DNA from 2 places in the Agromyces larvae genome. Region 2 is predicted to be linked to the other one. Evidence: riboswitches for the same ligand, from Rfam matches in the RefSeq annotation. Region 2 holds a riboswitch; the other holds the start of a gene.
The links. Region 2 has a riboswitch for thiamine pyrophosphate ahead of MTO99_RS06075 (ECF transporter S component). Riboswitches for the same ligand answer to the same signal wherever they lie in the genome.
Positions count from the first base shown of each region.

Region 1 (14,320 bases), 1.2 Mb from region 2:
CGATGACGCCCGAGCCGCGCTCGCCCGCGATCGTGTACGTGTCGAACCGCGCGCCGTTCGCGATGTTCACGACCGACACCAACTCGCCGGGCAGGAGGTCGGCGGCGTCGAGCAGATCCTGGTCGACGGTGATCGACCCGACGTAGTGCAGATCGGCGTGCGTCACAGTCGCCCGGTGGATCTTCGACTTCAGCATGGTGCGGCGGAACGCGGGCATCGTTCCATTCTGCCCGAGCCCGAACCGTGCGAGGATCGGCGCATGACCGGGGCATCCGCGATCGAACCGGCCGGGCCGCTGCCCGCCGGGATCACCCTGCGCCGCCCGACCGAGTACGACCACGCCGCGGTCGTGCGCGTCATCCCCGACTGGTGGGGGCTGCCCGCCGCGAGCCACCTGCCGATGATGCTGCCGCGGCTGTTCTTCCAGCATTTCTCTGACACGAGCTTCATCGCGACGGATGCCGCGGGGCTGGCGGGGTTCTTGATCGGATTCCGCTCGACCGCGCAGCCGGGGGTCGCGTACATCCACTTCGTCGGCGTGCGACCCGACCTGCGCGAGGCGGGGCTGGCGCGCACCCTGTACGAGACGTTCTTCGCCGAGGCCCGAGCCGACGGATGCCACCGCGTCGACGCGATCACTGGACCGGGAAACCGGCGGTCGCAGGCGTTCCACGCCGCGATGGGATTCACCGCGACCGGCGACATGGAGGTCGACGGCGTGCTGGCCTGGCGCGACTACGACGGACCGGGCGAGCACCGCGTCACCTTCACCCGCGCCATCTGACGCCCTCCCCCAGGTCGGGCGTTCTCTGCGGGCTCTGCCAGTTCCCGTTTCCGCAAGGCCGCGCCGCCACCATCCGCAGGTTGAGGAGCGCCCGACGGAGTCGGACGCGTCTCGAAACCTGGTGAGGTGCGCCGCGCTCGCCGCCGAGAACATCGCCGCGTACGTGCGGACCCTGGGTGACGCGGTCGGGAAGGCGTGGGAAGAGATCGGGTGGCTGCTCGGGCAGATGGCCGCCGAGATCGTCCTCGAAGTCGGTGTCGGCGTCCTCCTCAGTGTGGTGACCGCGGGGGTGGGGGCTGCCGCGACCGCGGCGAAGATCGCGTTCACCGTCGCCCGCTGGGCGATCCGGATCGCAGAGGTCTGCCACCGCCTCACCACCCTGATCCGCGGCGCCCTCACCGCCGCCCGCCTCACCGGACGCACCGCCGCCCACCTCGTCAAAGACAGCATCGCCGCCGGAGTCGCCGGCGTGGCATCCCAGATCGGGTACAACGAACTCCGTACCGCGATCGACCCGACCTACGAGAGACAGCCCCTCAGCGACATCGCAGCCGGCGCACTCATCGCCGGGGTTGTCGGCGGGGCGGGCGGGGTCGCGAAGAACGTCCCCGCCGCCAAGCACCTGGATGGCACGGAGAACGCGGCTGGCGCGAAGAAGGCCGGCACGGATTCTGCTGACAAAGCGCCCGCTCCCCGTCATCCCCTCGATGTCGGCTTCGGCAAACGCGAGTCGAGCGTGATCACGTTCGGCGGTGTCGACTACCCGAAGACGTCCGCGTCGAACGGGAAGACAACGAACGTCTACGACACGTCGAGCATCGCTGACGCCGACCTCGAACGTCACGTGTGGGCGCACGCCAGGACCCTCGCCGGCGAAGCGCGATTTGAGCAGATGGCGGCGGTCGTATGGACTGCGGTCATGCCGGACGGGACTCACGTCACCGCACGGCAAGTGTCGACGGCGCACATCGTCGGCTCGACCGACCGGGCAAGATGGACGATCGAGCTTTGGAGCGGGACCCTTGACAGGGGCGGGAAACGGGAGCTGAAGTTCAAATGACCAATAACTCGGGTAGGTTTCAGCATCCGACTGCTTTCCAGCTGCAATACATCGCTGAGTACTCCGAGATGGATGACTTGAACGGTCTCTGGCGATGGTTTGCGTCGCGGGAGCCGAATCCGGCCGTCCCTCAGGCCACGGACGACTTCGCCACGCTGCCGTTCGCCGTCCGCCGGGAGGCGTTCTTCTGGACGCTCGAGCAGCTCATCGATCATCGATACATCCGTCTCGAGTACTGGGAGTGGTGGCCGCATGGCTCGGGCCCGGTCGATGGAGGACCGAGCGCGCAGGTCGACGTGCTGCGTCGCGAGTTTCCAACTGACGACATCGGCCTCGACGACGGGATCTGGTTCTTCACACCGCCGTGCCCGGTCGGGTCGAACTGGTACTGGCCCGACAAGGCGGAGCCGCTCCGGTTCATCGCCGAACCGCTCCCCGAAGACTGAGCCGATGGCCATGACCCTTCCCAGCCCTGACGACATGGTCGATGCTCCGACCTGGGAGAATTACATCGTCGCGCAGTGCGTCCAGGCCGCGCTTGGCCTCATTCCGATCAACACACTCGCTGTCGCGGGTAACTACCGACGGAACGGCTGTCACACTTCACTTCCAGGTTTCAGAGTTGACCGACGGCGATGATGAGGACGTCTCGGACATCGAAAGCAATCTGCTGGGTGGTGTCGCACGCCGAAGTACGGTGACCGCCTCGAGGTGGTTCTCTCCGGCCGTGCGCTCACCGACAGCTGCTCCGCAGATCGCATCGGAGGCGGCGATTCCCGCGAGCACGGCGAGCGACCCGATCAGGTTCGCCTTCGATTCGATTCCGGCGTCGTCGGCAAGCGTCTCGATGAGTTCTGCTGCGGCGACGAATGCGCGCGCGTGAGTGGCTCTCGTCGTGACATCCGTTCGAGTTATCCGCTGAGCTCTCGCGCTCATGACGCGGAGCCGACGGCAAGCCAGGCTCGCGCGCGACAACCCATTTCGCCATCGAACCTGACGGTTCGTACCCGATACCGAAAGGATGGAACCCATGAGACTGGATCTCGAAGAGAGCTCGATCACGCGAGTTTCGTTCGATTTCGCCGTGACGCTCCTCCTCTCCAACGGTGCCGAGATGCGAATCGAAACAGAGGGTGTATTCACCCCACCGATCGGCGACGAAGTCGGATTCGACCCGGAGGACGCCCGGCCGGTGGCTGGGGTTCTGCTTGGACTCCTCAGGGAGGATGTGTCGCTCGCCGAGGCAGGGGACCATGGAGCCCTCCGCATCCGAACCAAGACGGGCATGGAGGTCAACGTCGTCTCAAGCCCCGACTATGAGGCTTGGGGGATCGTTTGGCCTGATGGGCGTCGAGTGATCTGTATGCCCGGAGGCGAACTCGCCATCTGGGACCTCCCCGAGCAGCATGAGCGCTCGGACTCCCGCTGACCCTGCGTTAGGCTCGCACGCAGTGACACGGGGTGCCGCGACCGCGCGGCTGAGATCACACCCGTCGAACCTGATCTAGCTCGTACTAGCGAAGGGATGTCGCGATGCAGACGCGCGCACTCACCGACCCTGCCCACCTGACCGCCGCGAGCGTCGACCTGCTCGACGCCGTGCGCGCCACGACTCCGTTGGTGCACAGCATCACGAACGCGGTGGTGACGAACTTCACCGCGAACGTGCTGCTCGCGCTCGGCGCGGCCCCGGCGATGGTCGACATCACCGAGGAGTCGGGTCTGTTCGCCGGCGTGGCGGGCGGCCTGCTCGTCAACCTCGGCACGCCGACGCCCGAGCAGCGGGCCGCCGCGCGCGAGGCGGTCGTGGGCGCGAACGCGGCGGGCACGCCGTGGGTGCTCGATCCGGTCGCGATCGGCGTGCTGCCGGTGCGCACCGCGCTCGCGCACGAGTTGGTCGCTGCGCGCCCGACGGCGATCCGCGGCAATGCGTCGGAGGTGCTCGCGCTCGCCGGTGCCGGCGCCGGCGGGCGCGGCGTCGATGCGGCCGACACGACGGATGCCGCAGCCGATGCCGCAACGCACCTCGCGACGGAGTTCGGCTCGGTCGTCGCGGTCTCGGGCCCCGTCGACCTCATCACCGACGGCGTGCGCACCGCTCGCCTCGCGAACGGCGACGCGCTGCTCACCCGGGTGACGGGCGGGGGTTGCGCGCTGGGCGCGGTGACGGCGGCGTTCCTCGCCGCGGCGCGCGGCACCGGGCATGACGCGTTCACCGCGACGGCGGCCGCGACCCTCGTGTACACCGTCGCGGCCGAGCTCGCCGCGGTCGACGAGACGGGCGCACCGGTCGGGCCGGGCACGTTCGCGGTGCGGTTCCTGGATGCGCTCGCCGCCGTCGACGGCGCGCGGGTGCTCGAGCGCGCGCGGGTCGCCACGGCTTCGAGCGGGTCGGATGCCACAGGCCAGACGGATGCCACGCCGCAGGCGGATGCCACGCCGCAGGCGGATGCCACAGGCCAGACGGATGCCACGCGGCAGGCCCCTGCGACCGGCGGAGCCGAACCCTCCGGCGAATCCGGTGACGCGGCGTCGGCGGCGGTGCCGGCGTGAGCTCGCGGCATCCGTTCGACCTGTCCCTCACCCTCGTCACCGACGCCGCCCTGTGCGGCGAGCGCGGCGTCGCCGCGGTCGTGGCCGAGGCGGTCGCCGGCGGTGCGACCATCGTGCAACTGCGCGACAAGCTCGCGTCGACCGAACAGCTCCTCGAGCAGGTCGCCGAACTCGCGGGGGTGATCGACGGGCGCGCGGCGCTCGTCGTGAACGACCGGCTCGACGTGGTGGTCGCGGCGCGCGAGCGCGGCATCCGGGTCGACGGGGTGCACCTCGGGCAGAGCGACGCGGCGGTGCTCGCCGCACGCGACGCGCTCGGGCCCGACGCGATCGTCGGTCTCACGGCGAACACGCGGGCGCACCTCGATGCGGTCGCGCGGCTCCCCCGCGGCACGGTCGACTACCTCGGGGTCGGCGTCATCCGCCCGACCTCGACGAAGCCCGACCACCCGCCGGCGCTCGGCGTCGACGGCTTCGCCGTGCTCGCCGCGGCGACCGACGTGCCGTGCGTCGCGATCGGCGGGGTCGGCGCGGCGGATGTGCCGGAGTTGCGCCGTGCGGGCGCGGCCGGCGTCGCGGTGGTGTCGGCGATCTGCGCCGCACCCGATCCCCGTGCGGCGGCCGCGGAGTTCGCCGCGAGGTGGGCGGCGAGCGCGGGAATCGAGGCGGACGGAGGCAGTCCGACCGCGTCGGGCGCTCCTCGACCGGCGGGCGGTGTCCCGCGGGTGCTCAGCATCGCGGGCAGCGACCCGTCGGGCGGGGCGGGCATCCAGGCCGACCTGAAGTCGATCGCCGCGGTCGGCGGGTACGGCATGGCGGCGATCACGGCGCTCACCGCGCAGAACACGCGCGGGGTCCGGGGCGTGCACGTGCCGCCGGCGACGTTCCTGGCCGACCAGCTCGACACGATCGCCGACGACATCGAGGTCGATGCGGTGAAGATCGGCATGCTCGCGAATGCCGAGGTGATCGACACGGTCGCCGCGTGGCTGCGTCGCATCCGCCCGCCGGTCGTCGTGCTCGACCCCGTGATGGTCGCGACCAGCGGCGACCGGCTGCTCGACCCGGACGCCGAGCGCGCGTTGCGCGACCTGCTGCCGCTCGCCGATCTGGTGACGCCCAACGTGGCCGAGCTCGCGGTGCTCGCCGACGCCGAACCAGCGACCACTTGGGCGGGGGTCATCGCCCAGGCCGAGACCGTCTCAGCCGGGTTCGGCGTGCGGGTGCTCGCGAAGGGCGGGCACCTCGACGGCGCGACCGCACCCGACGCGCTCGTCGACGCGGCGGCCGCCACGATCGTCGAGTTCGACGGCGAGCGCATCGCCACGACCGCGACCCACGGCACGGGCTGCTCGCTCTCGTCGGCACTGGCCACGCTGCGCGCCTCGCTCGGCGCGTGGGAACCCGCCGTCGCCGAAGCGCGCCGGTGGCTGCGCGAGTCGCTGCGGCACGGCGAATCGCTCGCCGTCGGCGGCGGCCACGGGCCGGTGCATCACTTCGCCGGGCTGTGGTCGCGTGGTGGGCTCGCCACCGCACCGACTCCCGCCGAGGTCGAGGCCGAATGGTGGGCCGAGATCGCCGACGTGCGACGCGCGATCGACGAGCTGCCCTTCATCCGTGCGCTGGCCGACGGAAGTCTGCCGCGGACGGCGTTCGAGGAGTACCTCGCGCAGGATGCGCACTACCTGCGGGTGTACTCGCGGACGCTCGCCGAGGCATCCCGGCTCGCCCCCGACGCACCTGCCCAGGCGTTCTGGGCGGCCGGAGCGCAACGCTGCCTCGACGGCGAACTCGCGCTGCACCGCGACCGCCTGCACGACCTGCGCGGACCGCGCGACCAGCGTGCCCGGCCCTTCGAGCCGAACGCGGCGAACACCGCGTACCTCGACCACCTCGTCGCGAGCGGCTCGCGCGGCGGGTACGCCGAACTGATCGCGGCCGTGCTGCCCTGCTACTGGATCTACGACGACCTCGGTCGCCGGCTCGTCACCGGCGGGTTCGGCCCCGAGGCGCTCTCGCCGGAGCATCCGTACGCCGACTGGCTCGCCATGTACGGCGAGCCGGCCTTCGAGCTCGCCACCCGGCAGGCGATCGACACGGTCGCGGCCGTCGCGTCGCGTGCGACGCCGGCGGTGCGTGCCCGGATGCTGCGCGCGTTCCGCCGCTCGGCCGAGCACGAGCTGGCGTTCTTCGCGGCACCCTGGCCCGCCGACCGGATCGAGGTCGACGCGTGACCCGCCGGGGTGGCGGCCTCGCGCTGGCCGCCGCGGTGTCGGGCACGGCGTTCGAGTGGTACGACTTCTTCCTGTACGGCACGGCGGCGGCGCTCGTGTTCCCCACGCTGTTCTTCCCGGGCGAGGACCCGTTGACCGGGATCCTGCTCAGCTTCGCCGTGTACGCGACCGGGTTCATCGCGCGCCCGCTCGGGGGTCTGGCCGCAGGCGCGTTCGGCGACCGGTACGGGCGACGGCGCGCACTGAGTGCGACGCTCTGGGTGATGGGCCTCGCGACCGCCGCGATCGGCCTGCTGCCCGGCTACGCCCAGATCGGCATCGTCGCGCCGCTGCTGCTCGTCGCGCTGCGGTTCGTGCAGGGCATCGCGACGGGAGGCGAATGGGGCGGTGCCGTGCTGATGGCGCTCGAGCATGCGCCCGACCGGCGCGGGCTGCGCGGCGGGGTGGTCGCGAGCTCGGTCTACCTCGGGCTGATCCTCGGCAACCTCGCCTTCGTCATCGCGGTCGCCGTGCTCGACGAGCAGGCCCTGTTCGCGTGGGGGTGGCGGGTGCCGTTCCTCGCGAGCCTCGTGCTCGTGGCGATCGGGCTCGTGCTGCGGCACCGCGTGGCGGAGTCGCCCGAGTTCCTCGCGGCGGTCGCGGCCGACACCGGACGCGACGGCGGGCGCGTCGGCGCGCACCCGATCGCCGACGCCCTGCGGCAGCCGCGCAACGTCATCGCCGTCGCCCTGGTGCGCATCGGGCAGAACGCGAGCTTCTACGTGATCTCGGTGTTCTGCCTCGGCTACGCGGCGACCGTGCTCGGGATGCCGAAGTGGGTGACGCTCACCGCGCTGCTCACCGGGGCCTCGGTCGCGGCGCTGCTGTGCCCGCTGTGGGGCGCGATCGGCGAGCGGATCGGCGCCGCCCGGCTGACGGCTGCGAGCCTCGCCGGTCTCGGGGTGCTCGCGGTCCCGCTGTTCCTGCTGCTCGACACCGGCGTGGCCGCGCTCGTGATCGCCGTCGTCGGACTCAGCATCGGCATCGTCAACGCCGCAGCCGATGGCGTGCAACCGGTGTGGTTCGCGAGCCTGTTCCGCACTCGCACGCGCTACTCGGGGATCTCGATCGGGCGCGAGGCCGGTGCGATCATCGGCGGCGGGCTCACGCCGCTCGCCGCCACGGCGCTCGTGGCGTGGACCGGTCACTGGTGGCCGGTCGCGGCGATGATGATCGTCGCGGCGGCTCTCGGCGTGGTCGGCGCGATCATCGCCCGACCGGTCGGGTCGGCACCGGAGGTCGCGGACGCGCGGTCGGGCACGGGCGCGGGCACGGGCACGGGGCGCACAGCGGGGGACCTCGCAGGGTCCCGGGTTCAGGCGGGGCTCGGCACGACCGTGTCGCCGACGGCGATCTCGCCCGTCGTCTCGGGGGCGAGCCAGACGCCGAAGTAGGTCTTGCCGTTGCGGCGCCGGTGCTTCGCGAGCGTGCGGATCGGCTCCTTGCCGCGGACGAGGGTGACCGGGTCGATCGTCGTCATCACGCAGCGGTCGCACACGCCGACGACGCGGAAGCGCACCGGCCCGAGCTCGACGTGCGACCACGTCTCCTCGGCGAACGGCTCGTGGCCGTCGATCACGACGTTCGGGCGGAACCGCAGCATGTCGAGCGGCGGCGTGCCGTCGTCGGTCCAGCGGTCGAGCTGCGCGAGCGATGCCTCGCTCGTGAGCAGCAGCGGCCCGACGTCGGCGAGGCTCACGTGCTCGCCGGGCAGCCCGCCGTGCGCAGGATTCACGGGCCGCCTACGCGGGTCGGGCTGCCATACCAGCCGCACCGGCTGCCCGATCCGGGCGCTCAGCCAGGCGTCGGCCTCGTCGCCGGCCGGCAGCGCCTGGCCCTGCCGTGAGATGCCCACCGGGATGGGTGCGGCATCGACGGGCGGGTCGACGCGCAGCGGGGCATCCGGCAGGAGGGCATGATCGGATGCTCCGCCGCCCCCGAGCAGGACGCCGCCGTCGGCGAGCGTCTCGGCGGTGAGTCCGAGCATCCCGTTGCGCTCGCGAGCCGTGACCGTCGCGCCGTCGTGGTCGACGACGGCCCAGCGGCGGTCGCCGGCGAGCCCCCAGGGCTCGACGCGCGCCGAGCGCACGTCGGAGCCGGCGAACGACTTCACCGGGTGCACCCGCAACCTCGTGACCTGCATCCGTCCACGCTAACGCGGCGCGCCCCCGCCGACGCCCGCACCGCGGGTCGCGCGGCGGGGGCGCGGACCGGGCCTCAGGCTGCGAGCAGCAGCAGCGTGTCGATGACGCGGTTCGAGAAGCCCCACTCGTTGTCGTACCAGGCGACGACCTTCACGTGGCGGCCGTCGACGCGGGTGAGCGCGGCGTCGAAGATCGACGAGTGCGGGTTGCCGGTGATGTCGCTCGACACCAGCGGGTCGTCGGAGTACTCGAGCACCCCGGCGAGCTTGCCCTCGGCGGCCGCGCGGTAGGCCGCGAGCACCTCGTCCTTGGTGACGTCCTTGGACACCACGGTGTTCAGCTCCACGATCGAGCCGACCGGAACGGGCACGCGGATCGAGTCGCCCGACAGCTTGCCGTCGAGGTTCGGCAGCACGAGGCCGATGGCCTTCGCCGCACCGGTCGTGGTCGGCACGATGTTGACGCCGGCGGCGCGAGCGCGACGCGGGTCGCGGTGGGGGCCGTCCTGCAGGTTCTGCTCCTGCGTGTAGGCGTGCACGGTCGTCATGAAGCCGTGCTCGATGCCGGCGAGGTCGTCGAGCACCGCCGCGAGGGGGGCGAGCGCGTTGGTGGTGCACGACGCGTTCGACACGATGGTGTGCACCGCGGGGTCGTAGGCGTCGGTGTTCACGCCGTAGGCGAGGGTGACGTCGGCGCCGTCCGCGGGTGCGCTGACGAGCACCTTCTTCGCGCCGGCGGCGAGGTGCGCCGAGGCGGCCTCCTTCGAGGTGAAGCGGCCGGTGGACTCGAGCACGATGTCGACGCCGAGCTCGGCCCACGGCAGGTTCGCGGGCTCGCGCTCGGCGAGCACCTTGATGCGCCGGCCGTCGACGACGATCTCGTCGCCCTCGACGGTCACGGTGCGGCCGAGCCGGCCGAGGGTGCTGTCGAACTTCAGCAGCTGGGCGAGCGCCTTGGGTTCGGTGAGGTCGTTGACGGCGACGACTTCGAGGTCGACGTCGCGCTCGAGCAGGGCACGGAGCGTGTTGCGTCCGATGCGGCCGAATCCGTTGATGGCGATGCGGGTCATGTCGGGAGGTTCCTTTCGAATCGACCTGACGATGTTCGCCCGCCTCCGCTCTCGGCGGAAGTGGCGCGAGCGTCAGCATCCGAAAGGATCACGCCACGGCGCTGCAGCGAGGCATCCGCCCGTTCAGCGGTAGGAGTAGAACCCCTCGCCGGTCGCGACGCCGAGCTTGCCCTGGTCGAGGTAGCGCTCCTTGAGCAGCTTCGCGAACGCCTGCTGCTGCGGCCCGCCGGCCGCCGAGATGTGGTACGCGGTCGTGAGGCCCACCACGTCGAAGATCTGGAACGGCCCCATCGGCGCGCCGGTGCCGATGCGCCAGACGGCGTCGACCGCCTCGGGCTCGGCGATGCCCTCGACGAGCAGGTCGCCGGCGGCGTTCAGCAGCGGCACCAGCAGCGAGTTGAGCACATAGCCCGACTTCTCCTTCTTGAGCTCGATCGGCACCATGCCGATCGACTCGGCGAATTCGACGACGGCGCGGGTGACGGCCGGGTCGGTGGCGGGCGTGCCCATGATCTCGGCGGTGTTGTGCACCCAGATCTGGTTCGCGAAGTGCAGGGCGAGGAAGTTCGCGGGGCGACCGGTGAACTCGACGAGGTCGCTCGGCAGCAGCGTCGACGAGTTGGTCGCGAAGATGGTGCGCGACGGTGCGAGCGCCCCGAGCTTGGTGTACACCTCGCGCTTGAGCTCGAGCTGCTCGGGCACGGCCTCGATCACGAGGTCGGCGTCGGCGACGGCGTCGGCCAGGTCGGCGGTCAGGGCGAGCCGCCCGATCGCGGCGTCGGCCGCACCGTCGGCGGCGCCGTCGACCTCGGCGCGGTAGGTCGCGGCGAGCTTGGCGAACCGCTCGCGGGCGGCCTCGAGCGCCTGGTCGCTGACGTCGTACGCGGTCACGTCGTAGCCGCGGTAGGCGGTCTGGTACGCGATCTGCGAGCCCAGCACGCCGGTGCCGAGCACGGTGATGTGCTTCATCAGGGGGTCCCTGTCCTCTCGTGGAGTGTTTCTATCGGGCGGATGCCTCGTGGCGGGTCTCACCCGAGGCATCCGGGTCTGCGGGGGCGGCGTTGAACCGCGCGAGGTCGCGGGCGAACCGGGCGACGTCGGCGTCGCTCCAGTCGGCGAGGGCGGCGTCGACGACGCGCTGCAGGATCGCGACGGTCTCGTCGTAGGCCCGGCGCCCGGCGTCGGTGAGCTCGAGGGGCTGCCCGCGGCCCGGGCCGGGCGCCTCGCGCACGAGGCCCAGGTCGATGAGCGCGCCGAGCTGGCGCGAGACGGTCGAACGGTTGAGCCGGAACTCGCGCGCGAGGTCGACCGACCGGCTGCCCGGGTTGTCGACGAGGTAGGCGACGATCGACTGCTCGGTCATCGAGAGCACGGTCGGTGCGGTTCGGGCGTCGGCGACGCCGCGCCGCGAGATGAGCATGAGCGCATGCAGGATGCCCGAGGCATCCGTCGATCGCGTCGGCATCCCGACCTCCCCACGTTCGGTTGCGTTATGCAACGTTACGCTGTTCCGTTGCATTCCGCAACACAAAGGTGCCCCATCACGCTCCGCCCACGGCGGATCCGCCGACGGGGGAATCCGTGGCATCCGCGGCATCCGACCGCGCACGCTGGGGACATGACCGACGCGACCATCCCACCCAACCCCGTCGACGCCGACCTCGCGGCACGGCTCTTCCACCGCCGGATCGTGATGCTCGGCGAAGAACTCACCCAGGCCGGCGGCAACCGCATCGTGAGCCAGCTGCTCACCCTCGCCGCGGACGACCCGCGCGAGGACATCGCGCTGTGGATCAACTCCCCCGGCGGGTCCGTGCCCGCGATGCTCGCGATCATGGACGTGATGCGGGCCATCCCGAACGACGTGTCGACGCTCGCGATCGGCATGGCCGCGAGCGCCGGGCAATTCCTGCTGTCGGCCGGCACGCCGGGCAAGCGCACCGCGCTGCCGCACGCGCGCATCCTCATGCATCAGGGATCGGCCGGCATCGGCGGCACTGCCATCGATGTCGAACTCCAAGCCGAAGATCTGCGATACACGCGCGACACCGTGCTCGCGCTCATCGCCGAGCACACCGGCCAGCCCCTCGAGCGCATCACCGAGGACTCGCAGCGCGACCGCTGGTGGAACGCGCAGGCCGCCGTCGAGTACGGGTTCATCGACCGGGTGGTCAGCGACGCCGCGGAGATCTACCCGGCGCCGCCGGCGCGCATGGTGGGCATCGGGCTGCCCGACGACACGGCGACGAGGCATCCGCTGGCCGCCCGAACCGAGGGAGCGTTCGCATGAGCACCTACACGATCCCCTCCGTCGTCGAGCGGCGCGCGGGCATCGAACGCTCGATGGACGTGTACAGCCGGCTGCTCTCCGAGCGCATCGTCTACCTCGGCACCGAACTCGACGACGGCGTCGCGAACGTGCTCATCGCGCAACTGCTGCACCTCGAGTCCGAGAGCCCCGACACCCCCGTGAGCCTGTACGTGAACTCGCCGGGCGGGTCGCCGCAGGCGGCGCTCGCGGTCTACGACACGATGCAGCACATCAGACCGGATGTCGCGACCATCTGCGTGGGGCAGGCCGCGGGCCCGGCCGCGGTGCTGTTCGCGGGCGGTGCGCCCGGGTTGCGGTCGATCCTCCGGCACGGGCGCGTGATCCTGCACCAGCCGTCGATCCAGGGGCAGGGCGCGATCCCCGACCTGATCATCCACGCCGACGAGGTGGTGCGGGTGCGCGCCGAACTGGAGGCGGTGCTCGCGCACGATACGGGGCGCTCGATCGAGCAGGTGCGGCGCGACACCGATCGCGATCTGATCCTGCCGGCCGAGGCGGCGGTCGCCTACGGCATCGCCGATCACCTGGTCGCCGTGCGGCGGGACGGGCTCGCGCTTCCGCTGGTCGAGTAGCGACCGAGGCGACCGCATCGAGACCCGCCGACCCTGAGATCGCGGCCGAGGCAGCTCACGGGGTCTCGCGGCGCTCGCCGGCGCTCGCCGGCGCTCGCTCCCCACCGGCGGGTCTCAGGCGGCGAGCATGGCCGAGGGAGCGCCGAGCGCCGGCGGAGACGTGATGCCCTCGCCGGCCGGCCCGACGCTCGTCGGCAGCACGATCACCCGGCCGACGGACGGAGCCTCGCGCCGTTCGGTCGCGAGCATTCGCGCGACGCCGGCGGTGAGGTCGGCGAGGTCGAGCCCGAGCGCCTCGCCGACGGCGCCGAGCACCTCGCTCGACGCCTCCTTGCGGCCCCGCTCGACCTCGGACAGGTGCTGGATCGAGACGCCGGCGCGGCGGGCGACATCGGCGAGCGTGCGCTCCTGCTCGAGCCGCTCGCGTCGCAGCAGCGCGCCGACGGCCTCGCGCCAGAGCGCCCGACGCGGGCGAAGGCGCGGTGCGGGAGGTGCGGTCGACTCGGCCGACGGATGCCACGTGATACTCGCCATGGCGAGAGGCTAACCCTGCACCCGCGCCGCCGTCTGCCCCGATCCGCTCACAGCGGAACGGTCGGCGGCCGAGCCCGCCGAGCCGGTCGAGCCGGCCCACCGCCCCGACCGCCCCGCGACGGCGAGTGCCGATCCCGCGAGCACGACGACGCCGGCGGCCAGCACGGGCAGCGCCTCGATGCCGAGGCCGTTCACCGCGGCCGACGAGAGCGCGGCCCCGATCGCGATGCCGAGGTTGAACACCACCGGGATGAGCGCGCCCGCCAGATCGCGGCGCGACGGCCCGGCCAGGCGCAGCACGAGGGTCTGCGCGAGCGGCGGCACGGCACCGGATGCTACGCCCCACACCAGCACGACGATCACCGCGAGCGCGGTGCTCGCACCGACGAGCACCAGCGCCGCGATCGCCGCGGCCGTGACGAAGGTGGCGCGCACCAGTGCACGACGGGTGTCGGCGAACCGGCCGGCGACGACCACGCCGATCGCCGACGCGACGCCGAATGCGAACAGCATCGCGCCGATGCCGCCCGGCACGCCGGGCACGTCGACGAGCCGGGTGACGAAGGTGTACGCGCCGTAGTGTCCGACGAGCAGCAGGGCGACGAGCGAGATCACCACGACGACGGGCCGGATGCCGCGCCCGGCGTCGGCGGCCGCGCGAACGCCGCGCTCCGAGGCATCCGTGCCGCCGCCGACCGCGACGGCACCGTTCGTCGCCGCGCGCTCCGCGACATCCGCGACCCGCGGAGTCTGACGCACGACGAACCGCACGAGCACCGCCGCGATCGAAGCGGCGACGGCGAGTCCGCCGAAGGCGGCGCGCCAGCCGATCGCATCGGCGACCACCGCGCCGACCGGCGTGCCGAGCACCGTGCCGAGGGTGGCGCCGCCGAGCACGACCGAGACCGCTCGGCCGAGGTCGCGGTCGGCGACGAGGTCAGCGGTGTGCGCGTTGCTCGTGGCCCAGAGCAGGCCGACGGCCAGGGCGCCGACGAGTCG
Region 1 covers NZ_CP094528.1:2,459,126-2,473,445, forward strand. Annotated here, with positions in the region: gene panD (aspartate 1-decarboxylase) at 1-217, opposite strand, end outside; gene MTO99_RS11985 (GNAT family N-acetyltransferase) at 260-784, shown strand; gene MTO99_RS11990 (hypothetical protein) at 906-1,844, shown strand; gene MTO99_RS11995 (DUF596 domain-containing protein) at 1,841-2,290, shown strand; gene MTO99_RS12000 (hypothetical protein) at 2,448-2,780, opposite strand; gene MTO99_RS12005 (DUF6188 family protein) at 2,875-3,273, shown strand; TPP riboswitch at 3,292-3,387, shown strand; partial or broken gene thiM (hydroxyethylthiazole kinase) at 3,378-4,220, shown strand; gene MTO99_RS12015 (bifunctional hydroxymethylpyrimidine kinase/phosphomethylpyrimidine kinase) at 4,394-6,631, shown strand; gene MTO99_RS12020 (MFS transporter) at 6,628-8,064, shown strand; gene MTO99_RS12025 (MOSC domain-containing protein) at 7,986-8,813, opposite strand; gene gap (type I glyceraldehyde-3-phosphate dehydrogenase) at 8,888-9,883, opposite strand; gene MTO99_RS12035 (3-hydroxyacyl-CoA dehydrogenase) at 10,007-10,852, opposite strand; gene MTO99_RS12040 (MarR family winged helix-turn-helix transcriptional regulator) at 10,884-11,348, opposite strand; gene MTO99_RS12045 (ClpP family protease) at 11,502-12,173, shown strand; gene MTO99_RS12050 (ClpP family protease) at 12,170-12,787, shown strand; gene MTO99_RS12055 (helix-turn-helix domain-containing protein) at 12,902-13,321, opposite strand; gene MTO99_RS12060 (MFS transporter) at 13,331-14,320, opposite strand, start outside.
Region 1: it holds a riboswitch for thiamine pyrophosphate, as region 2 does, so the genes downstream of both, thiM (hydroxyethylthiazole kinase) here and MTO99_RS06075 (ECF transporter S component) in region 2, are expected to answer to the same signal.

Region 2 (14,320 bases):
GACCGAGCGCGACGTGGTGCGGGCGGTGCTGTTCGCGTCGAGCAACAACCACGCCGACACCCTCGCACGGTGGGCGTTCGGCAGCGTCGAGCAATACGTGACCGCCGCCAACGCCTGGCTCGGCGATCACGGGTTCACCGCCACGAAGGTGGCCGACGCGACCGGGCTGTCGGGCGACAACGTCGGCACGGCGGCCGAGCTGACCCGACTCGCCGCGCTCGCGATGTCCGATCCGTCGCTCGCGGCGCTCCTCGACGGTTCGGCGTCCTCGGCCCCCACCGCCCGGCAGGTGCCCGATGTCGTCGCGCGCCTCGGCGACGTGGGGGTGCGGGCGATCACCCGCAGCTACACCGACCCGGCGGCGATCACGTTCCTGTTCACCGCCGAGGTGGCGAGCGGAGCATCCGACGCATCGAACCGGTTGGTCGGCGCGATGCTGCTCGTGCCCGATTACGAGACGCTCGACCCCGCCGTCACCGCCGTCGTCGAGGCGGCCGCGGCTGCTGCGGCGCCGATCGAGCTCATCACGGCGGGCACCGCGTACGGTTCGGTGAGCACCGCGTGGGGAGCCCGGGCCGATCTCATCGCCTCCACCACCCGTGCCGGCACCGGCTGGGCGGGCGCGACCGGCGCCGCGACCGTCACCGTCGAACCGTTCACGACCGCGAGCTCGAGTCGAGAGATCGGGCGCGTCACCGTGCCCACCGGTGCGGGCGAGGTCGGCTCGCCGCTTCGACTCTCGGCCGACATCGACGACCCGGGGCCGCTCTGGCGGCTCGCGAACCCGTTCGCGATCATCGGCGCGTTCGCGGCGAACCAGGACTGATCCGCCGCGGCGGCGGCTCAGTCGTTGTCGTCCTCGTCGAACTCCACCGGGTCGGAGTCGTCGGCGTCGAAGCGGAACCGCACCCGCAGTTCGCTGCCCACGCTGCGCTCGTCGACGGCGTCGTACCAGAACAGCGATTCGAGACCGTCGACGGCCGCGACCATGCCCACCCGCTTCTCGGGCTTGCCGCCGACCAGGGCCCGCCGTTCGAAGTCGCCCTCGAGCGGCCCGTCGATGAACTCGGCGACGTACTGTCCGCCGGCTTGCGCATCAGTCATGTCGCTACGCTACGCCGGTGCGCGCTCCTCGCGCACGGTCGGCCGGCGCGAGTCGCCCTCATTCGCCGACGATCCGCACGATGAGGTCCGCGGTCGCCCTCGGGCGTCGGGCGGCGTACCGACGCCACTGGGCGTCCCACATCGTCCAGTACGGGTCGAACCCGCCCGCGTCACGTCGCAGCGCCCTGGCCCGGCGCTCGGAGTCGGGTGCGTCCAGCCAGACGCGCAGCACGCCGCTCCGTCGCCCGGCGACTGCCGCGAACGCTCCGCACCCCTCCACGATCGTGCGTCCACGGCGGGGGAACTCCGCGACCGAGCCCGCGCGATGCGACGCGGTCCAGTCGAAGACCGGCCGGCGGCCCGCCCGCCCCGCCGCGAGCGGCCCGATCAGTCCGATGCGCGCGAGCTGTGCGCCTCGGTCGAGCCCGTGCCATCCGGGGTACACGTCGTCGAGCCGCAGCACGCGCACGGGGCCCGGCCGGGTGGCCGCCAGCGCATCCGCGAGCGACGATTTGCCGGCACCGCTCGGTCCGTCGATCGCGATGACCGAGGCATCCGCTCGCCTGGCGGCGCGCTCGACCGCGGCGCGCACCTGGATGCCCGCCGGCGCACCGTGCGCGGTCGCGGAGCCGCTCCGATCGCGCTCCGGGCGAGCGCTCACGCCCACACCGGATGGAACGTGCCGGCGGCGACGGCGCCCCCAAGTGCGATCACCGCGACCGCCACTGCGACCGCGACGAGCACCAGATCGGCGGCACCGACGCGCGACTCCCGCGCCCAGGTGCGCGGACGATCTGCGCCGAATCCGCGCGCCTCCATCGCGGTCGCGAGCTTCGACCCGCGCCGGATCGCGAGCACGAGCAATGCGAACGCCATCGTGGCGAAGCGGCGCAGCACGCCGTGATCGCCGATGCCGCGGGCGCGCCGCGACAGGGCCATCGCCCGCCAGTCCTCGAGGAACAGGCCCACGAGTCGGGCGCCCGCGAGCGCACCGAGCACGAATCGGCTCGGCAGATGCCAGACCTGGGCGAGGCCGTCGGCGAGCGCGGTCGGGTCGACGTCGATGAACAGGAGCACGGCCGGCAGCCCCACGGCGAGCACCCGCAGCGTCACCGCGATCGCGAGCTCGATCGACCCGTCGGTGATGCGGATCAACCCGATGTCGACGTACACCGCGCCCGACGGCCGGCCGTACAGCAGCATGCTGACCCCGGCGATCGGCGCAGCGAGCAGGATCGGCCAGACCCGCTTCGCGATGGTCGGCAGCGAGAGGCCCGCCCCGGCGAAGAGCACGAGCTGCAGGACCAGCGCGATCGCCGCGCTCACCCAGTCGACGGTGAAGAGCAGCGGGGTCGTCATGACGATGATCGCCGCGAGCCGCGTCACCGGGTTGACGCGCGCCAACAGGCGCAGCCGCCGACGCCGACCCGGGCCGTCGGCGCGTCGACTGTCAGCGGGTGAGCCGCCCACGTCGGTCGTCTCGCCGACACCGGTGCGCTCGTCGAGGCTCATGCAGCCACCCCCGCGGTGCCGGAGCCGTCGGCCCCGCCGTCCCTGCCGGCGCCGGCGGGTGCGGCGGCCAGGGTGAGGAGGTGATCGCCGAGCGCTTCGACGTACGCACGGTCGTGCGTGACCGAGAGCAGGGTGACCCCCTCGGCGACGAGTTCGCGCAGGATCGTGACGAGTTCGATCCAGGTCAGCCGGTCCTGGCCGAAGGTGGGTTCGTCGAGGATGACGACCCGCGGTCGGGCGACGAGCACGGATGCCACGGTCAGCCGACGCTGCTCGCCGCCGCTCAGCGTGAACGGGTTCGCGTCGGCGAGGCGGTCGAGGTGGAGGCGGTCGAGCACCTCGTCGACCCGGCGGCGGGCCTCGGCGTGCTCGAGACCCAGCGCGCCTGCGGCGACCGCGGTCTCTTCGCGCACGGTGCGGGCCACGAACTGGTGCTCGGGTTCCTGGAACACGGTGCCGATACGGGTCAGCAGTTGCTTCGAACGCCAGGCGATGGGGTCGCGTCCGAGGCCGGCGGCGAGCGATTCGGATGCCTCGACACGGCCGTCGAGCGCAGGAAGCAGCCCTCCGAGCGTAAGTGCCAGGGTGGACTTGCCGGCTCCGTTCGGCCCGGTGAGCACGGTGGACCGGCCGGAGGGCAGCCCCGCGTCGATGCCGCGACGCAGGACGCGGCCGCGGGTGCGGCCGATCGCGAGCCCGTGAGCGGCGAGTTCGACGGCCGTGCCGGGCGCGACGGGCGTCGCCGCGGGGACGGGCAACGGCACGCCGGGGACCCACACCCCTGCCGCGAGCAGTTCGTCGCGGTGCCGTTCGAGCACCGCAGCGGGCTCCCCGTCGGCGATGAGTCGTCCGTCGCGTCCGAACACGAGCACTCGACCGACGAGGTCGACCCAGACGTCGACGCGGTGCTCGACGACGACGAACGTCGACCCGGTCTCGTCGAGCACGCGGCGCACGGCGTCGCGGACTTCGGCGACCCCGGCCGGGTCGAGGTTCGCCGTGGGTTCGTCCAGCAGCAGCAGACCCGGCTGCATCGCCAGGGTTCCGGCGAGGGCCAGTCGCTGCTTCTGCCCGCCCGAGAGCCGGCCCGTCGGGTGGTCGAGCGGCACGTCGAGGCCGACGGCGTCGAGTGCTCGACGCACCCGCGGCCAGATCTCGTCGCGCGGGACGCCGAGGTTCTCGCACGCGAAGGCCACGTCGTCACCGACGCGTGCGAGCACGACCTGCGAGTCGGGATCCTGCAGCAGCAGTCCGACTCGTCCGCGTGCGTCGCGGGAGTCGTGCTCGTCGATCAGCAGTCGCCCGGCCGACTCGCCCTCCTCGTCGCCGCCGTGAACGCCGGCGAGCGCGTGCAGGAACGTCGATTTGCCGCTGCCCGACGGGCCGACGACGAGCACCCGTTCGCCGGGCTCGATCCGCAGGTCGAGCCCGGCGATCGCCCAGCGCAGCCGTCCCGCGTGACGCCATCCCCAGTCGTGTGCGGCGACCGTGGCGGGTGCGACCCGGAGTGCGGTCACGTCAGACCCGCTTCGTCACCGACTGGCCCGCGGCGAATCGGTTCAGCGCGCCCGTGGCGGCCAGACCGCGCACGATCAGCCAGCCGAGCAGGCCGGCGAGCACGGCCCCCGAGACGAGGATGGTGCCGAGGTAGAGCGCGAGGAATTCGCCCGACTTCTGCAGGTTCGCCGAGGTGAACAGCTCGAGCGTCCACGCGCCGAGACCGGCGACGGCGCCCGCGAGCACGGCCACGATCGGCCCGAAGCTGCGGTAGGCGAAGATCGCGAACACGAGTTCGGCGCCGAGGCCCTGCGCGAGCCCCGAGTAGAGGGTCTCGATGCCCCACTGGTTGCCGACGATCGCGGAGACGATCGCGGCGAGCACCTCGACGTAGAGCGCGGCGCCGGGCTTGCGGATGATCAGACCGCCCAGCACGCCGCCGATGAGCCAGATGCCGACGGCGATGCCGCCGAGGCCCGGTGTGAGCGCGTCGGCGGCGGAGAACCAGGCGTAGCCGATGTTGTTCCAGATGAGGAACAGCAGACCGGTCGCGATGCCGACGACGCTGGCGACGACGATGTCGACGACCCGCCAACGCAGACGACGGTTCCCGGTCGAGACGCTGCTGGATTCGGTGATGGTTGCGTGCACTGGTCGTGCCCTTTCATTCGATGGAAAGCGGCACGGGAACGAGATGCGATGCCCTCCCTGCGCTGGCATGACCCAGATCAGGTTCGACGGTCGAAGGTTGGAGAACCTTCCTCTCAGCCCGGCTCACCGGACTCCCGTGTTCAGGGCACGAGTATACGCGCGAGTCGGCCCGCGCCGGGCCACTCGCGCATCCGGCGCAACAGTTCAGTGCTTCAGCGCGCGGATGACCCACCGCAGTGTCTTGCCGAGCGCCCAGACGAACGGCGTGGCGACGAGCAGCAGCCCGATGACGTTCGGCTCGAAGCGCACGTCTCCGTCACGTCCGACGTATGCACCGAGCGGAATGGAGACGCCGCCACCGCCGCCCCCGGAGCCTTCGCCGTGGCCCTGCCGGTCTTCGCCGACATCGCCTTCACCGCTGCCGCTTCCGCCGCCGAAGCCGTAGTAACCGAGCGCGACCGGCACGATGGTGGAACCTCCGACGTCGACCGGGTCGCCGTACGAGGTGCGGACGCCGACACCGGCGACCTTGTCAGCCAGGTCGAGCACGAGATCAGTCATGTGCGCAAGGCTAGCGAGCCGCCGGTCGCCCGGCCACCCCTTGCGGTCGAGCGGCTCGCCGGTCCTCGGACGTGCGAGGCGAAGCATCCGGGCGAGCGATGGCGCACCCACCGCCGCTGGGTCAGTCCCCGTCGCGCAGCCGGCGCGTCACCTCGGATCGCACGTCGACCGGGCGGCCGTCGTTCTCGGCGTCGTCGTCCGCGCGGCCCGCTCCGGCGGTGGTGCGCTTGCCGCGCACGAGCGCGGCGGGCCGCACCGCGCCGCGCCCGAACCGGGCGGTGACCTCGTCGATCGCCCGTTCGGCGTCGCGCCAGTCTTCGTCGGGATCCCAGAGCAGGGCGCCACCGCCCGCGGGCCGCAGTTGTTCGGCGCGCACGCCGATGAGCCGCACTCGCGCACCCTCGCCGATCAGCCCGGCGAGCGCGGCGGCCGCCTCGTCGTAGATGCGACGGCCGACATCGGTGGGCTCGGGCAGCGTGCGTGAACGGGTCAGAGTGCGGAAGTCGCCGTAGCGCAGCTTCAGCGACACCGTGCGCGCGACCAGGCCGGCCCGACGCAGCCGTACCGCGACGTCGTCGGCGAGTCGCAGCAGTTCGCGACGGATATCGTCTGGCTCGACGAGATCGTACGAGAAGGTCGACTCGTGGCCGATGCTCTTCTCTTCGCGGCCGGTCAGCACGCGACGCGGATCTTCACCGGCGGCCAGGCTGCGCAGACGTGCGGTGAGCGCGGGCCCGACGGCCCGTTCGAGCGCGTCGGCGGGCATATCGGCGACATCGCCGATGGTGCGCAGGCCGAGTCGGGCCAGCGACTCCTCGGTCACTCGGCCGACCCCCCAGAGCGCCGAGATCGGAAGCGGGTGCAGGAACGCGACGGTGTCGGCGGCGGGTACGACGAGCAGTCCGTCGGGTTTCGCACGGCCGGATGCCACCTTCGCGACGTACTTCGTGGCGGCGACGCCGACCGAGCAGGTGAGCCCCGTCTCGGCGCGAACGCGTTCGCGGATCGTCCACCCGATCTCGGCAGGGCTGCCGTGCAGCCTTCTGGCCCCCGAGACGTCGAGGAACGCCTCGTCGATCGAGAGCTTCTCAACCCGTGGCGTGATCGACTCGAAGATCTCCATCACCCGCTTGGAGTACTTCGCGTAGCTCGCGTAGTCGCCGCGAAGCACGATCGCGTTGGGGCATTTGCGCAGCGCCACCGACATCGGCATGGCGGAGTTCACCCCGAACTTGCGGGCTTCGTAACTCGCCGCCGAGACGACTCCGCGCCCCGCGGTACCGCCGACCAGCACCGGCTTGCCGCGGAGCTCGGGGCGCCGCAACAACTCGACCGACACGAAGAACGCATCCATGTCGACATGCAGGATCGGCGTCGCCGAATCATCGACGGGGCCGGTCGTCACCTGACGGGCCGAGCCATCCTGCTTGCTCACGATTCGACGCTATCCCGACCCACTGACACCCGCCGACGCATTCGCCTCCGCAGACTCCGGCACTGATGCGCCCCTGGCATACCCGAGCGCAGAGCACCCGCACCGCCTCCGGCACTGATGCCACACGCGCATCAGTGCCGGAGGCGCAACCCAACCAGGCACCGCAACCCATGCCACACGCGCATCAGTGCCGGAGGCAACGGAGGTCAAGGGCGCGGCGGGCTCGGTGCGGCCCCGGTCCCCGCTCCTCCGCGCGATTGCGCCGGGGCGCGCTTCCACCGGCCGGTGCTCGCGCCTCGGCTGGCGGATCACTCGCGAGGGGCTACGCCTGCGCGGCGCGCTCCAGGACGAGTTCGCGCACGCGCGCGGCGTCGGCCTTGCCCTGCATGGCCTTCATGACCGCGCCGATGACCGCGCCGGCGGCCTGCACCTTGCCGTCGCGGATCTTCTCGAGCACGTCGGGCTGGGCCGCGAGCGCCTGATCGATGGCCGCGATCAACGCGCCGTCGTCGGAGACCACCGCGAGACCGCGGGCATCGACGACCTGCTGCGGCGAGCCTTCGCCGTCGATGACGCCCTCGAGCACCTGCCGGGCGAGCCGGTCGGTGAGGGTGCCGTCCTCGACCAGCGCGGCGAGCTCGGCGACGTGCTGGGGCGACACGAGGCCCGAGGCATCCGTCTCGCGCTGGTTCGCGAGGCGCGCGATCTCACCCGTCCACCACTTGCGCGCGGCGGCGGGCGTGGCGCCGGCAGCGACGGTCTCGGCCAGCTCGTTCAACATGCCCGAGTTCGCCACGAGCTGGAACTCCTCGTCGGTGAAGCCCCACTCGGCCTTGAGCCGGCGCCGACGCGCGGCCGGCGGCTCGGGAAGCGCGGCGCGCAACTCCGCGATGAGCTCCGCCGACGGCACGACGGGCAGCAGGTCGGGCTCGGGGAAGTACCGGTAGTCGTCGGCGTCGGACTTCGGACGGCCCGGGCTCGTGGTGCCCGAATCCTCGTGCCAGTGCCGGGTCTCCTGCGTGATCGACCCGCCCTTCGCGAGGATCGCCGCCTGACGCTGGATCTCGTAGCGCACCGCACGCTCGATCGAGCGGAACGAGTTCACATTCTTCGTCTCGGTGCGAATGCCGAGCTTCTGCTCGCCGCGGGGGCGCAGCGACACGTTCGCGTCGCAGCGCAGATTCCCGCGCTCCATACGCGCCTCCGAGATGCCGAGCGCGAGGGCGATGTCGCGAATCGTCGACACATACGCGCGCGCCAGCGCGGGAGCATCCGCCTCGGCACCGAAGATCGGCTTCGTGACGATCTCGACCAGCGGCACACCCGCGCGGTTGTAGTCGACGAGCGAGTACTCGGCGCCGTGGATGCGACCCGTCGAGCCGCCGACGTGCGTGAGCTTGCCCGCGTCCTCCTCCATGTGGGCGCGCTCGATCGGCACCTGGAAGACTTTGCCGCCGTCGATCTCGACCTCGACCGAGCCCTCGTACGCGATCGGCTCGTCGTACTGCGAGATCTGATAGTTCTTCGCGAGGTCGGGGTAGAAGTAGTTCTTGCGGGCGAACCGGCTCGACTCGGCGATCGAGCAGCCGAGCGCGAGCCCGAGCGAGATCGACTTGCGCACGGCCTCGCCGTTCACCACCGGAAGCGACCCCGGCAGGCCGAGGCACACCGGCGAGACCAGCGTGTTCGGCTCGGCGCCGTGGTACTTCGCGTTCGCCGGGTTCGGGGCCGGCGAGAACATCTTCGTCTCGGTGTTGAGCTCGACGTGCACCTCGAGGCCGATGACCGGCTCGAACAGCTCGAGCGCCTTGTCGTAGTCCATCAGTTCGGCGCGGGCCATCAGACGGCACCTTCCTCGGTCGCGAGCAGCTCATGGGTGGACAGGTCGGGTGCGCGGTCGAGCAGGCGACCGCCCCACTCCGCGGTGAGCAGCTGCTCGAGCGCCCCGCCCACGTTGTACAGGCGGGCGTCTTCACGCGCCGGCGCGAGGAACTGGATGCCGACCGGCAGGCCGTCCTCGGGCGCGAGCCCCGCGGGCACCGAGATACCGGGCACACCCGCGAGGTTCGCGGGGATCGTCGCCACATCATTCAGGTACATCGCCAGCGGATCGTCGAGCTTCTCGCCGAGCTTGAACGCCGTGGTCGGGGCGGTGGGAGTGGCGAGCACGTCGACCTTGGCGAACGCGGCGTCGAAGTCGCGCTGCACGAGCGTGCGCACCTTCTGCGCGCTGCCGTAGTACGCGTCGTAGTAGCCGGCCGACAGGGCGTAGGTGCCGAGGATGATGCGGCGCTTCACCTCGGGGCCGAAGCCCGCCTCGCGGGTCGCCGCCATCACCTGCTCGACCGTGCCGCCGCCCTCGGGCGTCACCCGCAGACCGAACCGCACCGAATCGAACTTGGCCAGGTTCGAGCTCGCCTCGGCCGGGAGGATCAGGTAGTACGCCGCGATCGAGTGCTCGAAGTTCGGCGCGCCGACCTCGACGATCTCGGCGCCGTTGCGCTCGAGCAGGTCGAGTGCCTCATGGAATCGCTGGCGCACGCCGGCCTGGAAGCCCTCGGAATCGAGCTCCTTCACGACGCCGATGCGCAGGCCCCGCACGTCGGCATTGCGCACCGCTTCGGCCATCGACGGCCACGCGTCGGGGATCGACGTGGAGTCGTGCGGGTCGTGCCCCGCGATCACGTCCTGCAGCAGCGCCGCATCGAGCACCGTGCGCGTCACCGGGCCGATCTGGTCGAGGCTCGACGCGAGCGCGATCGAGCCGTAGCGGCTCACCGCGCCGTACGTCGGCTTCACGCCGACCGTGCCGGTCACGTGCGCGGGCTGGCGGATCGACCCGCCCGTGTCGCTGCCGAGCGCGAGCGGCGCCTCGAACGCGGCGACCGCCGCCGCCGAGCCACCGCCCGAACCACCGGGGATGCGCTCGAGGTCCCACGGGTTGAACGTCGGACCATAGGCCGAGTGCTCGGTCGACGAGCCCATCGCGAACTCGTCCATGTTGGTCTTGCCGAGCGGGATGAGCCCCGCCTCGCGCACCTTGCGCACCGGCGTCGCGTCGTACGGCGGCACCCAGCCCTCGAGGATGCGGGAGCCCGCGGTCGAGGGCATGCCCCCGGTCACGAGCACGTCCTTCACGGCGATCGGCACGCCCGCGAGTTCGCCCAGCGGTTCGCCCGCCGCGCGACGGCGGTCGACCTCGGCGGCGTCGGCGAGCGCACGCTCGCCCGCGACGTGCAGGAACGCATGCACCGCGCCGTCGACGGCCGCGATGCGGTCGAGATGCGCCTTCGTCGCCTCGACGCTCGACACCTCGCCCGCGGCGAGCTTCGCCGCGAGCGCGGAGGCATCCAGCCTGGTCAGTTCGGCGCTCACTGCTCCTCCCCCAGGATCGCGGAGACCACGAACCGGCCGCCGTCGGCCTCGGGCGCACCCGAGACGGCCTGCTCGGCCGTGAGCACCGTATCGCCCACGACGTCGTCGCGGAACACGTTCTGCATCGGGATCGGGTGGCTGGTCGGCGGCACGTCGGGCGTGGCGACCTGATTCACCTGCTCGACCGCCTGCATGATCTGGCCGAGCTCCGTCGTGAGGTGCTCGATCTCGTCCTCGGTGAGCGCGATGCGGGCGAGGTTCGCGAGATGCGCGACCTGCTCCGCACTGATTTCGGACATGCTGCTCCGTCGTCTCGGGATGGGGATCGATCAATCCTACCGAGCGCCGCCTCGCGGTCGGCGACTCACGCATCGACGCCGAACAGCCCGTCGCCGTACTGATGCAGCAGCCGATAGGCGTCGGCGTACGTCTCGGGCTCGGGCTCACCCGCCTTGCCGTACTTCGCGATAAGCAGGCCCAGCAGCCCCTTCGCGGGCGGGCTCAACGGCTTGTCCTTGTGCGCGTGCGCCGGATGCGGGGCGGTCGCCTCAGGATTGGGCGGCACGTACTGCGGGTGGGTCACGGGCCAGGCATCGGGATGCCTCGGGGCCGGCAGGTTGACGACGTTGAACAGGTCGTTCGCGCCGTCGTCGCGCTGCGTGAGCGGCTTCAGTCCGTGCAGCCGGCAGAGCGTGGCGATGACCGCGGCGTGGTGCATCTCGTCGTGGATGATCGTGCCGGCCTGGGTGTACGCCGACACCGCGATCGTCGGCACCCGGCAGCCGAGGCGGTCGAAGGTGAAGCCCATCTCCCCCGGCTCCCCGTCGGCGTGCGGCGGCCGCCCGGCCGGCGGCACCACGTGGTCGTACGTGCCGCCGTGCTCGTCGAACGTGATGAGCAGCAGCGTGTTCACCGCGTTCGAGCCGTCGGGTGTGCGGCTGGTGCGGATCGCCTCGTACACCCGGTGCACCAGCGCTTCGCCCGCACGGACGTCGCTGAGCGCGCTGTCGACGATCTCCTCACCGCCCACGTCGCTCTCGCGGAGCTTGCCGACCGGCGGATGGAAGTCGTTGTGGTTGTAGATCATCCGCGGCTCGATGAAGGCGTACGCGGGCAGGGTGCCCTCCGCGGCATCCTGCTCGAACCGATCCATCGTCGCGAAGTGGTCGGTGCGCCAGTAGCGCTCGAGCGCCGGCGCGTGCAGCACGCCGGTGAAGGAGACGAGCTGCAGGTCGTCGAAGTAGATCCGCCAGCTGAGGCCGGCGTCTTCGAGGCGGTTGAAGATCGTCGGCGAAGCATCCGCATCGAGCCATTTGTCGTACCCGCCGTGGTGCTTGTTCGTGACGAAGCCGTGCGAGGTCGACGCGTGGAAGAACGACCGGTTGCAGAACGTCTGCGACGGCACCGCGCAGTGCCAGGCGTCGAACACCGCGAAGCTCTTCGCGAGCGTGGAGAGCACGGGCAGCATGTCGGGCGAGAAGGAGCCCATGATCTGCCGCAGGTCGTCGGCCGTGGGTGAGCCGCCCTGCTTCAGCCGCTCCCAGTTGATGGCGTAGTCGCGCACGAACCCGTCCATCGTCGCGGCCGCACCCGGCGGCGGCGCGTTGTACGGGTCGCTCATGTCCTCGATGTACAGCTCGGCGTTCGTCTCGGGGTCGACGGTGCCGAAGAGCTGGGTGTTGACATGCGGGTACTCCTCGCCCGGGTCGGGATTCGGCCGCCCCATGATCTCGTCAGTGGCGCCGTCGTAGACGTGCGCGGCGATCACCGAACCATCCGGAGCCGGATTCGCGTACTCGCCGAACGCGAGCCCCTCGAACCGCTCGCCCTCGGGCAGCGAGTCGGGCGTGTACAGCCAGCCCAGCAGGTTGTCGAACGAGCGGTTCTCACCCATCAGCACGACGACGTGGTCGAACCCCGGCTCGCTGCGCGGCTGCAGGGCGTCGAAGTCGTCGGCCCCGCGGTCGAATCCGGCCCGGTAGCCGAGCGTCGCGCCGGCCGCCGCGCCCGCGGCGCCCCCGATCACGGCACCGGCTGCGGCCGCGCCGCCGATGCGCAGGAAGTCGCGTCGGCTGGCCGCCTTCGTCTGCGCCGACGCGTCGAGCGGGCCGGGTGCTTCAGACGAACCGGATGCCTCGGGCGAGTCGGATGCCTCATCCGCATCGTGTTCGTCGGATGCGCCGCCCCCGCGTCTCATCCCACCATTCTGTGCCGCCGGGCGCCTGCGGCTCTAGTGGCCGTGCACGCGGACCTCGTCCGCCGCCCTGCACCTTGCGTAGGAGATCGTCGCCGACACGCCGCGTCGGGTCCGGCCTCGACGGCGTGTCCGCGAGCATCTCCTACGACCTGCACGCGCCCAGCGGACGCACGGCGGGCGCCGGGCGGACGCCGTGCGGGCGTCAGGCGTCGAGCGCGGCCGGACCGTCGGTGACCAGCACGCGGAACTGGGCCGCGTCGAGCACCCGGATGCCGAGCTCTTCGGCTTTGGCGAGCTTCGACCCCGCGCCGGGGCCGGCCGCGACGAAGTCGGTCTTCTTCGACACGCTCGAGGCGGCCTTGCCGCCCGCGGCGATGATGGCCTCCTGCGCGCCCTCGCGCGTGTAGCCGTCGAGCGAGCCGGTCGCGACCACGGTGAGGCCGGCGAGCACGCCGCCCGCTTCGGCGGCGGCGCCCGGCCCCGGGTGCCCGGGCGTCGACCACTGCACTCCGGCCGCGCTCCACCGGTCGACGATCTCGCGATGCCAGTCGACGTCGAACCACTCGACGACCGCGTCAGCGATGATGCCGCCGACGCCCTCGACCTGGGCGAGCTCGTCGCGGGCCGCCGCCCGGATCGCGTCGAGCGACCCGAACCAGTCGGCGAGCGCCCGCGCCGCGACCGGCCCGACGTGCCGGATGTTGAGCGAGACGATGAGCCGCCACAGCGGCTTGGTCTTGGCCTTCTCGAGCTCGGCGACGAGTTTCGTCGCCGCCTCGGACGGCAGCAGTTCGCGGTGGTCTTTGCGGATGCCGGCCGCTCGCCGCTCGGCTGCGGTCAGCTGCTCGGTGCCCGGCGGGTAGGTGATGCGCACCTTCTGGAACGGCGCCCGCCGAATCGGCGCCCCGGTCGCCTCGTCGACCTTGGGCTCGCCGGTCTCGGCGTCGCGGACGACGACCTCGATCGGCACGAGCTCGTCGACGGTGAGGTCGAACAGCCGCGCCTCGGTCACGAGCGGCGGCACCTCGGGAACGACGGGCTGGGTGAGGGCGGCGGCGGTCACCTCGCCGAGCGCCTCGATGTCGAGCGCGCCGCGGGAGCCGATGTGCTCGACGCGGCCGCGCACCTGGGCGGGGCACGCGCGCGCGTTCGGGCAGCGCAGGTCGATGTCGCCCGCTTTCATGGGGCGCAGCGTCGTGCCGCACTCTGGGCAGGTCTCGGGCATCTGCCACTCGCGCTCGGTGCCGTCGCGGAGCTGTTCGACCGCGCCGAGGATCTCGGGGATCACATCGCCGGCCTTGCGCAGCACCACGGTGTCGCCGATGAGCACGCCCTTCGCGCGCACGACGTCCTGGTTGTGCAGGGTCGCCTGGCGCACCGTCGACCCGGCGACCGTGACGGGCTCCATGATCGCGTACGGCGTCGCCCGGCCGGTGCGCCCGACCCCCACCGCGATGTCGAGCAGCTTCGTGTACACCTCTTCGGGCGGGTACTTGTAGGCGATCGCCCAGCGCGGTGCGCGGCTGGTGGCGCCGAGCTCGTCGTGCAGCGCGAGCTCGTCGATCTTCACCACGATGCCGTCGATCTCGTGCTCGACGTCGTGCCGGTGCTCGCCCCAGTGCTCGATGAACCCGGCGACGCCGTCGATCGAGTCGAACACCCGAGTGTGCGGCGAGACCGGCAGCCCCCAGCCCGCGAGCAGGTCGTAGATCTCGGACTGCGCGCCGACCGGCGGGGTCTGCCACGCGCCGATGCCGTGCAGGTAGAGCGAGAGCCGGCCGAGCCGCTCGCGCATGAGTTCGAGCTGCTGCGCCGACTTGTTCTCGCGGCGCTGGCGCAGGCTGCCGGCCGCGGTGTTGCGCGCGTTCGCGAACTCGGGGAACCGCACGGGCACCTGGTCTTCGGGGCGACCACGGGCGACCTGCTCGGCGACGTACGCGGCCTGCAACTGGTGCTGCCGCTCGTTCAGCGCCTCGAAGTCGGCCGAG
Region 2 covers NZ_CP094528.1:1,297,839-1,312,158, forward strand. Annotated here, with positions in the region: gene MTO99_RS06050 (D-alanyl-D-alanine carboxypeptidase family protein) at 1-826, shown strand, start outside; gene MTO99_RS06055 (hypothetical protein) at 844-1,104, opposite strand; gene MTO99_RS06060 (nucleoside/nucleotide kinase family protein) at 1,163-1,765, opposite strand; gene MTO99_RS06065 (energy-coupling factor transporter transmembrane component T family protein) at 1,762-2,616, opposite strand; gene MTO99_RS06070 (ABC transporter ATP-binding protein) at 2,613-4,133, opposite strand; gene MTO99_RS06075 (ECF transporter S component) at 4,135-4,764, opposite strand; TPP riboswitch at 4,802-4,912, opposite strand; gene MTO99_RS06080 (hypothetical protein) at 4,969-5,325, opposite strand; gene MTO99_RS06085 (DNA polymerase IV) at 5,447-6,760, opposite strand; gene gatB (Asp-tRNA(Asn)/Glu-tRNA(Gln) amidotransferase subunit GatB) at 7,083-8,600, opposite strand; gene gatA (Asp-tRNA(Asn)/Glu-tRNA(Gln) amidotransferase subunit GatA) at 8,600-10,135, opposite strand; gene gatC (Asp-tRNA(Asn)/Glu-tRNA(Gln) amidotransferase subunit GatC) at 10,132-10,434, opposite strand; gene MTO99_RS06105 (alkaline phosphatase family protein) at 10,500-12,332, opposite strand; gene ligA (NAD-dependent DNA ligase LigA) at 12,535-14,320, opposite strand, start outside.